Regions from separate parts of the Paenibacillus sp. FSL H8-0315 genome, predicted to be linked through region 2. Evidence: riboswitches for the same ligand, from Rfam matches in the RefSeq annotation. Region 2 holds a riboswitch; each other region holds the start of a gene.
What was found. A riboswitch is a leader RNA that binds a small molecule or an ion and turns the genes downstream of it on or off. The one in region 2 is predicted to bind cyclic di-AMP.

Region 1 (2,269 bases), 1.2 Mb from region 2:
TCCTATCCAATAATTATTTTACCTTCCGGATACTTATACAGTGGTTTACCCTGTTTGGGACCGAGTGCATACGCTAAGGTTAGTGGACCTAGCCGACCTGCAAACATCGTCAGACAGAGTAGAATCTTACCGATCGCTGACAGTTCCGGAGTTAGCCCCATAGTCAGTCCTACCGTAGCAAAGGCGGAGGTCGTCTCAAACAAGATTGCCAAGAAATTACTGTCTTCAGTTGTGGAGAGTATCATCGACACAGAGGCGATTAACAACAAAGCCAGCAGCGTGATCGTTAATGCCTTGTAGATGCGCTCTTGAGCCAGCCGATAACGGAACAACACAACATCTTCCCGTCCACGCAGCATAGCAATTACAGCACCAATCATCATTGTAAAGGTTGTTGTCTTGATCCCGCCGCCCGTTGAGCCCGGAGAAGCACCAATAAACATAAGAATCACTATAAAAAATTGTGTAGCCTGCCGAAGTCCAGCAATATCTACTGTGTTCGCGCCAGCCGTACGGGGAGACACGGATTGAAAGAAGGCCGATAATATTTTACCGCCGAAATTCAGTGAACCCAGGGTACGAGTGTTAGTAAACTCAAATATAAAAATAACCAAAGCTCCGATCAGAATCAGCCCTGTGCTGGTGGACAGGACAACTTTACTATGTAGAGACAGCCTGCGGGTTACCCGAAACTCCACCAGATCTGACATTACAATAAAACCAATCCCGCCGGAGACAATCAGAAACATCACAATAATATTCACAAGCGGATCATATACATAATCAGTTAAACTGCGAAAATCCCCAAAAATATCGAACCCCGCATTATTAAACATAGACACCGCATGAAATATGCCATAATAAATCGCTTTTCCCAACGGCATATCAAAAGCCCAGCGAATAGACAGCAGCACAGCGGCACAGCCTTCTATGACAAGAGAATATATGAGGACTCTCCGGATCAGTCGCACAATTCCTTCCATAGAGCCTTGATTCATGGCTTCCTGTAGGATTAGCCTGTCCCGCAAAGATATTTTACGCTTTAACACCAGTGAAAATAGAGTGGCCATGGTCATAAAACCTAAGCCGCCGATCTGGATCAGGATCATAATTACGGTTTTCCCAAAAATGGTGAACGAAGTTCCGGTATCCAGCACAACAAGCCCTGTAACACAGGTTGCCGACGTTGAAGTAAATAATGCATCAATAAATTCCACGGAATTCCCGCTTGTGCTTGAGATGGGCAGCATAAGCAGCAAGGCCCCTATCAGAATGATCGATGCAAAACCAAGCACCAGTATCTGCGGCGGCGAGAGCTTCAGAAACTTAAATTCAGAAATCCTGCGAAACTGTGAAGCCACTTTGCTCACCTTCTTATCAAAAATTCCAACAAAAAAAGCACTGGAAAACCAATGCTGACTTGGTTCCTGCAGTAAATTAGCCTACGAGGTTAGCTGTCGGATTCGGACTGTGCAGGCTGCCCTATTCGTTCCCAGAACGAAATTCACCCCTGATGAAAGTGCCATTTATCGTGTACACTCCACTTTTCATCACTTCTTATGGTTCCCCCGTTTTCACCAGAAATTCGGCTACTATACAATTGCATACAAATTATATACGTTATTTAGTGAATTCACAAAGACACAATTAATGCTCATTCACATGAAAAAATGCGGTTTAAAGAGACTGCATCAAAAGGAGTGCCTTTTCTCATCACTTTTCCGTGTTTTCCCTGCAATTACACCGATTCTCATCATTCGTGCAGAAATGAACACGATAAAATTCATGGTATAAATTCACATGACTATTCTATACTATCTCTATTACCCATAAAAAGAACATATAATGTTTTTTGTAACCAACCAGGCACTAATACTATAATGGAACATAACATTGTCAGTACATAACAAGGAGGCGTTACATGAATCCCGTCGGCCAGCCCTTACAGCAACGTGCCCTCTCCAAGAGGCTCATCATCTCGGGCATTATCGGTCTTATTCTATTTATTATGTTTCAGATTTCCCCTTCACTGCTTAGTAGCCCTACAGGTGAAGATACCACCGTCATTAGCAAGGCAGAAGCCCGTGATCAAGCCATATTATTCGCAGAACAAAAGCTCAACTACACCGAAGCACCAAACGATCAATGGAATGTACTTTACCAGACGGACTCTTCCTTTTATGGTTATATGTCTCGCGAGAAGCTTGTGGAGGACTACACCAAGAAAAAATTGGATCAAAAATATCCTTTTGATGTCTTTCGTGCAACG
Region 2 (2,269 bases):
TGGTGAGGTGAATGATTGTGAGAATATCGATAACCCGCGGCTGGCAAAGCATGAAGGAGCAATTTTATATTTTAATTCTGCTCTTCATCTACCGACTGCTCTGGGGCTACTTTATGTATGGTTTCATCCGATCTGCTATTATTCCAATTCTACTGCGCTATCCAGATAAAGACGCCGGCGGCAGCGGTATGGGCAGACTGTTGTATTATATCGAGGGACAGTTCAGCTTGAATACTGACCCTGCGATACGCACTTGGTTATGGATGCTTCTAGGACTTGTTGTCTTGCGACTTCTGCTTTCTCCTTTCATAAGGGCAGGATTGCTGCATGAGCTGCACCAGGAGCGAAAGGGCGAGCGCGGGCTGTTCTTTTTCCCCGGCATGAAGATCTATGGACTACCTGTCTTAGTCTTTAGCCTAATCGAATGGGTGCTGACCCTGCTGCCGCTTTACTGGCTTGCTCCAAAAATGTACGGGCTGTTCTTATCCTCTTTGTTTAACTACACTTTGTTACTTCATTTAGTACCATACGTATTGGCATGGCTTATATATATTTTTATCGTGCGCCTGTTTCTTCTATATATGCAGTTTGGTTACACCGGCGGTACAGGAATGTTCTCCTCACTGTTCATCTGCTTGCGGTCACTGATTCCTGCTATAGGTGTTTCCATTGTACTTGGTGCGGGAGGCTTGCTCTTACTGCTAGTGTGCGGACTGACGGGTCTGTTCTGTCCCGGCCTGCCGGCACTTATAATACGGCAAATCTCACCACTACCTTCTACGCTCTTAAAAATGTGGGGAATCTCTGCACAATATCATCTATGGTGTAGCAAAGCATTTCCACAATAAATTAACCTTATTTGACATAATAAAAAGGTCCCAATTCCTGTATTCAGGAGCTGGGACTTTTTCTCATTACGGATAACTTAAGAGTATTTGCAAAATCATAAAAGCTCTGTTACAATAAGTCCTGTGCTATTAGTAACAATTTTGTAATCAATTGAAACGATTCCTACATAACTAAATGTATTTATCGTAAGTGTAACTGTCGAAACGTCATTCTCTTGGTGCTTAACACGCCTAATTCCTTTGCACCGGGAAGTGGGGGAACCATATTTTGGGTGAATTGATCTCGCTTTACAGGGATCATAGGGAATCTTCTACCGAACCCTTAAGCTAACCTCGCAGGCCTTGGAAGGAGTACATCTTTTGAAAAGACATAATTTAAGAAAAAAATGCGTCGCTGCGGCGCTAGGACTTGTAATGGCATTATCTATTGGTGGAGGAAGCGCCTTTGCCGACTCTAAGATGGACACTGTAATCTCAAAGACTATTGGAGTTGCCTATAAAACCGGAGGTACAAGCACTGCCGGATTTGATTGCTCTGGATTTACAAAATATGTATTCAAGAATGTGGGTCTTACTTTACCTCGTACATCAAAAGCTCAATATAGCGTTGGAACTGCTGTATCCAAAAGCAATCTGCGTTCTGGTGATCTAGTGTTCTTTAACACACTTGGCAATGGAGTATCCCATGTCGGCATTTATGTTGGAAACGGAAAATTCGCACAATCGTCCTCTTCGCGTGGAGTGACCATCACTTCACTCAGTCAGGCCTACTGGGCCAATCGTTATGTTGGCGCTAAAAGAGTAATGAGTACTTCAGCTTATCAAGCTGTAGCCTTCGATTGAAACCTTCCTCACAACTATAACCTCATAATTACAACTATATGAACCTGAATCTGATTATGCCCGTAATCAAATTCGGGTTTTTCTTTTTTCCATAATATATTTTTACACTAATAGAGCCCAATTGAAACACGTTTATTTGATAAAAATTGCAATTATATTAAAAATTAGGTCATTATTAACGCTTACATATGCCTTTCTACCGTAAAAATGCCAATTTTTCTGCATTAATATGTTAAAAACGATTGCCAAGCGGCTTTCTGTTTGTTACAATTAGCGCAGTGAGATTTTAGTAACATTTTTGTAATCATTAAGTTGTTATTTACAAAGGTTTTGTCATGTATTGATTACAAGCTAATCCTAATCAACAGTATGAGCCGAGTTTCCTAACTATTAGGAAAACGGGGGAACCAACTTTGGGTGAATTGACCTCCATTATATAGAGGGGTCATAGGGGACCTTCAACCGAACCCTTAAGCTAACCTCGTAGGCATTTGGAAGGGGTATACACTTTTGAAGAAGAAGTTAGCAGCAGCAGTACTAAGCTTTTCCATCATCCTCACCATCGGAGCAGGAAGCGC
Region 3 (2,269 bases), 490 kb from region 2:
ATCCCGCCATCTTAATACCCCTGAACTTCAGAAGTTTAATGAAATGTTCTCCCGCCTTTGTAGGCGCACATACAAGCACATATTCATTCTGATCCGTCATCTTTTTTTCTCCTCCTGCTCATTTACAACAAGGAGGCAACGAAAATCTCCGAAAGGATGTTGACCTATCGTCATTTTCGGGCACAACCTAAAGCTCGGTTGTGTCACGTCATTAGACGCTGCCTTACAAATACCGCTAATGATGAATTTAGCGACCTCTTAGGGGAGGCCTCCATAAATGCTTTGCTTCTAAGAGCACAGCAAAAAGCCACAAAGGATCTCCTCTGTGGCTCGCTAGCGGTCACATTGCACTCATCCTCTCTCCATACGCTTACGAGGTTAGCTGTCGGATTCGGGCGGTGAGAGTCGCCCTACCTGTATAGATGCGAGCTCACTCACACCCTCTACAGGATTCACCCCATAATCGGCTTCCGACTCTCACATCGGCTGCCGATTGTTGGTTCCCCCGCTTTCCTTACCGGAAATTAAGCGGATCAAATATTCGATTGTCGTTGAAACAGGAGTAATCATACTCTTATGCACGAAGACTTGTAAAACCTGAATGATGCCAAAATAATGCAAATTAAAAACTATTTTCCCATTAGATAGCGCTTACTTGATATCTAATCTCTCTATATCTCTTGTTTACTCGAGTTTGGAGCGTTTAATCGCTATCTATAACCCATGTGATTTTATTCACCTTTTTAGAGCGAAAATACTGCAAATTCCCATTATAGGTAGAAACGCAAGAAGCTGAGGCTGAGCGAGAAAGAGGCGCGATAACACGCCATAAATACCTATTTACCTCGTTTTTCAGTCGTAGTCGGCAGGATATGGTTAAAATTGCTCTAAAAGAACATTTTCCGTTTTTTACAGAAAATCTTGAAAAGAGTATGATTCGGGTTGAATCTAATTCATGAAAAACAATCAACGCTGAGTTCCTGCATTCGCAGGGAACGGGGGAACCATCAGGCCACCTGGCCTACTTGGGGTGAATCCAAAGGAGACTGCATAAGTCTCAATAGGTAGGGCGACTCTCACCGTCCGAATCCGACAGCTAACCTCGTAAGCGTAAAGAGAGAGACCCTTGATCCGCCACGCTTTGGCCCAGGTATATCTGCCTGTAATCCAAAACCGCAGCAGAGGTCCTCCTCTTGCTGCGGTTTTTGCGTTACCTGAGCTTATTAGGTGATAGCACGCTGGATGGGGTGAATGTTTTGAAGCACTATTATTTAGGGATACATCAAGGACTGCTTGAGCCGATAAGTCTAAATTACGTTTGTTTCGGGGCCTTGTGGTTCGAAGAACATAATCACAGGTACATTGTAGGCTATGCATTTGGCCAGAACCAGATCCAAGCCCTTCGCCAGTTCAGCACACCTTCTTCTTGTAAAGACTGTTTAGACTCTAAGATTGTATATGAGATATATAAAAAAATTCGAGAACAACAGCAGCAGCAGGATTGGTCATCACACCAAAAGCTCCCGTGGTTTACAGCCTTCAAGGAGCCTTGGAAAGATGTAAGCGCCGGTTGGTATGTCTTGAGATCCCGCAGCACCTTTCCCTTACATCTATCTGTTATACGAAAAGAGAAGTTCCGACTATGGCTAGAGCATACCGCAGTCTGTGAGAATAAAATGGAGATGCTCGCTTGTGTAGAAAAGGCTAGTGTCACTCATCATGTTGACTTAAAGCTTTTGGAAATCTAAGGAGGAACCCTACTATGGACCAGCGCAGACTATCCCGCATTGAAGTATTTGTATTGGATGAACCCGAGCCTATTCACTATGGAATGGAAGGGGCTGAAGGCTGCCGTTATGGTATTCTGAAGCTCACCTGTAAGGGAGGCTGCAGTTGGGGGGCTTGTCTGATCTCTGCCAACACCAAAAATTTCGATCTCATTAAATGGAGTTCTTTTTTACGGGCTATCTGTCATTGCCGTCTTGAGGAAGCGCTGGATAAGGTCCGTCGCGAAGGTTCAGATTGGGAGCAGGTTAAGCTTGAGCTAGTTCAGGGTGCTTTGCAGGATTTAAAGGCCAAGCTCCAGGGTAAATCCTTGGCAGGGCATATTCAGCAAGGGCGTCTGTACAGTGTTGCAGCAGGGGGGAGCAATTCCAGAAGTGAACGGCTCTACTACAAACCTTCCAAAGCTTTATCCAGTGCCTCCCAGCAGAAACACAGTTGCCCGGAACCAGACACCGCCGATCTCATCAATAAATCCATCTCTTAC

Region 1: it holds a riboswitch for cyclic di-AMP, as region 2 does, so the genes downstream of both, MHB56_RS09530 (TrkH family potassium uptake protein) here and MHB56_RS15020 (C40 family peptidase) in region 2, are expected to answer to the same signal.
Region 3: it holds a riboswitch for cyclic di-AMP, as region 2 does, so the genes downstream of both, MHB56_RS17135 (hypothetical protein) here and MHB56_RS15020 (C40 family peptidase) in region 2, are expected to answer to the same signal.

What each region holds. Positions count from the first base shown of each region.
Region 1 is NZ_JBBOTA010000001.1:2,213,116-2,215,384, forward strand. Features, by position in the region: gene MHB56_RS09530 (TrkH family potassium uptake protein) at 3-1,361, opposite strand; cyclic di-AMP (ydaO/yuaA leader) riboswitch at 1,424-1,601, opposite strand; gene MHB56_RS09535 (CPBP family intramembrane glutamic endopeptidase) at 1,922-2,269, shown strand, end outside.
Region 2 is NZ_JBBOTA010000001.1:3,441,320-3,443,588, reverse strand. Features, by position in the region: gene MHB56_RS15030 (M1 family metallopeptidase) at 1-6, shown strand, start outside; gene MHB56_RS15025 (hypothetical protein) at 18-848, shown strand; cyclic di-AMP (ydaO/yuaA leader) riboswitch at 1,067-1,205, shown strand; gene MHB56_RS15020 (C40 family peptidase) at 1,263-1,691, shown strand; cyclic di-AMP (ydaO/yuaA leader) riboswitch at 2,054-2,196, shown strand; gene MHB56_RS15015 (C40 family peptidase) at 2,202-2,269, shown strand, end outside.
Region 3 is NZ_JBBOTA010000001.1:3,929,904-3,932,172, reverse strand. Features, by position in the region: gene MHB56_RS17140 (hypothetical protein) at 1-100, opposite strand, end outside; cyclic di-AMP (ydaO/yuaA leader) riboswitch at 352-541, opposite strand; cyclic di-AMP (ydaO/yuaA leader) riboswitch at 961-1,125, shown strand; gene MHB56_RS17135 (hypothetical protein) at 1,194-1,748, shown strand; gene MHB56_RS17130 (hypothetical protein) at 1,763-2,269, shown strand, end outside.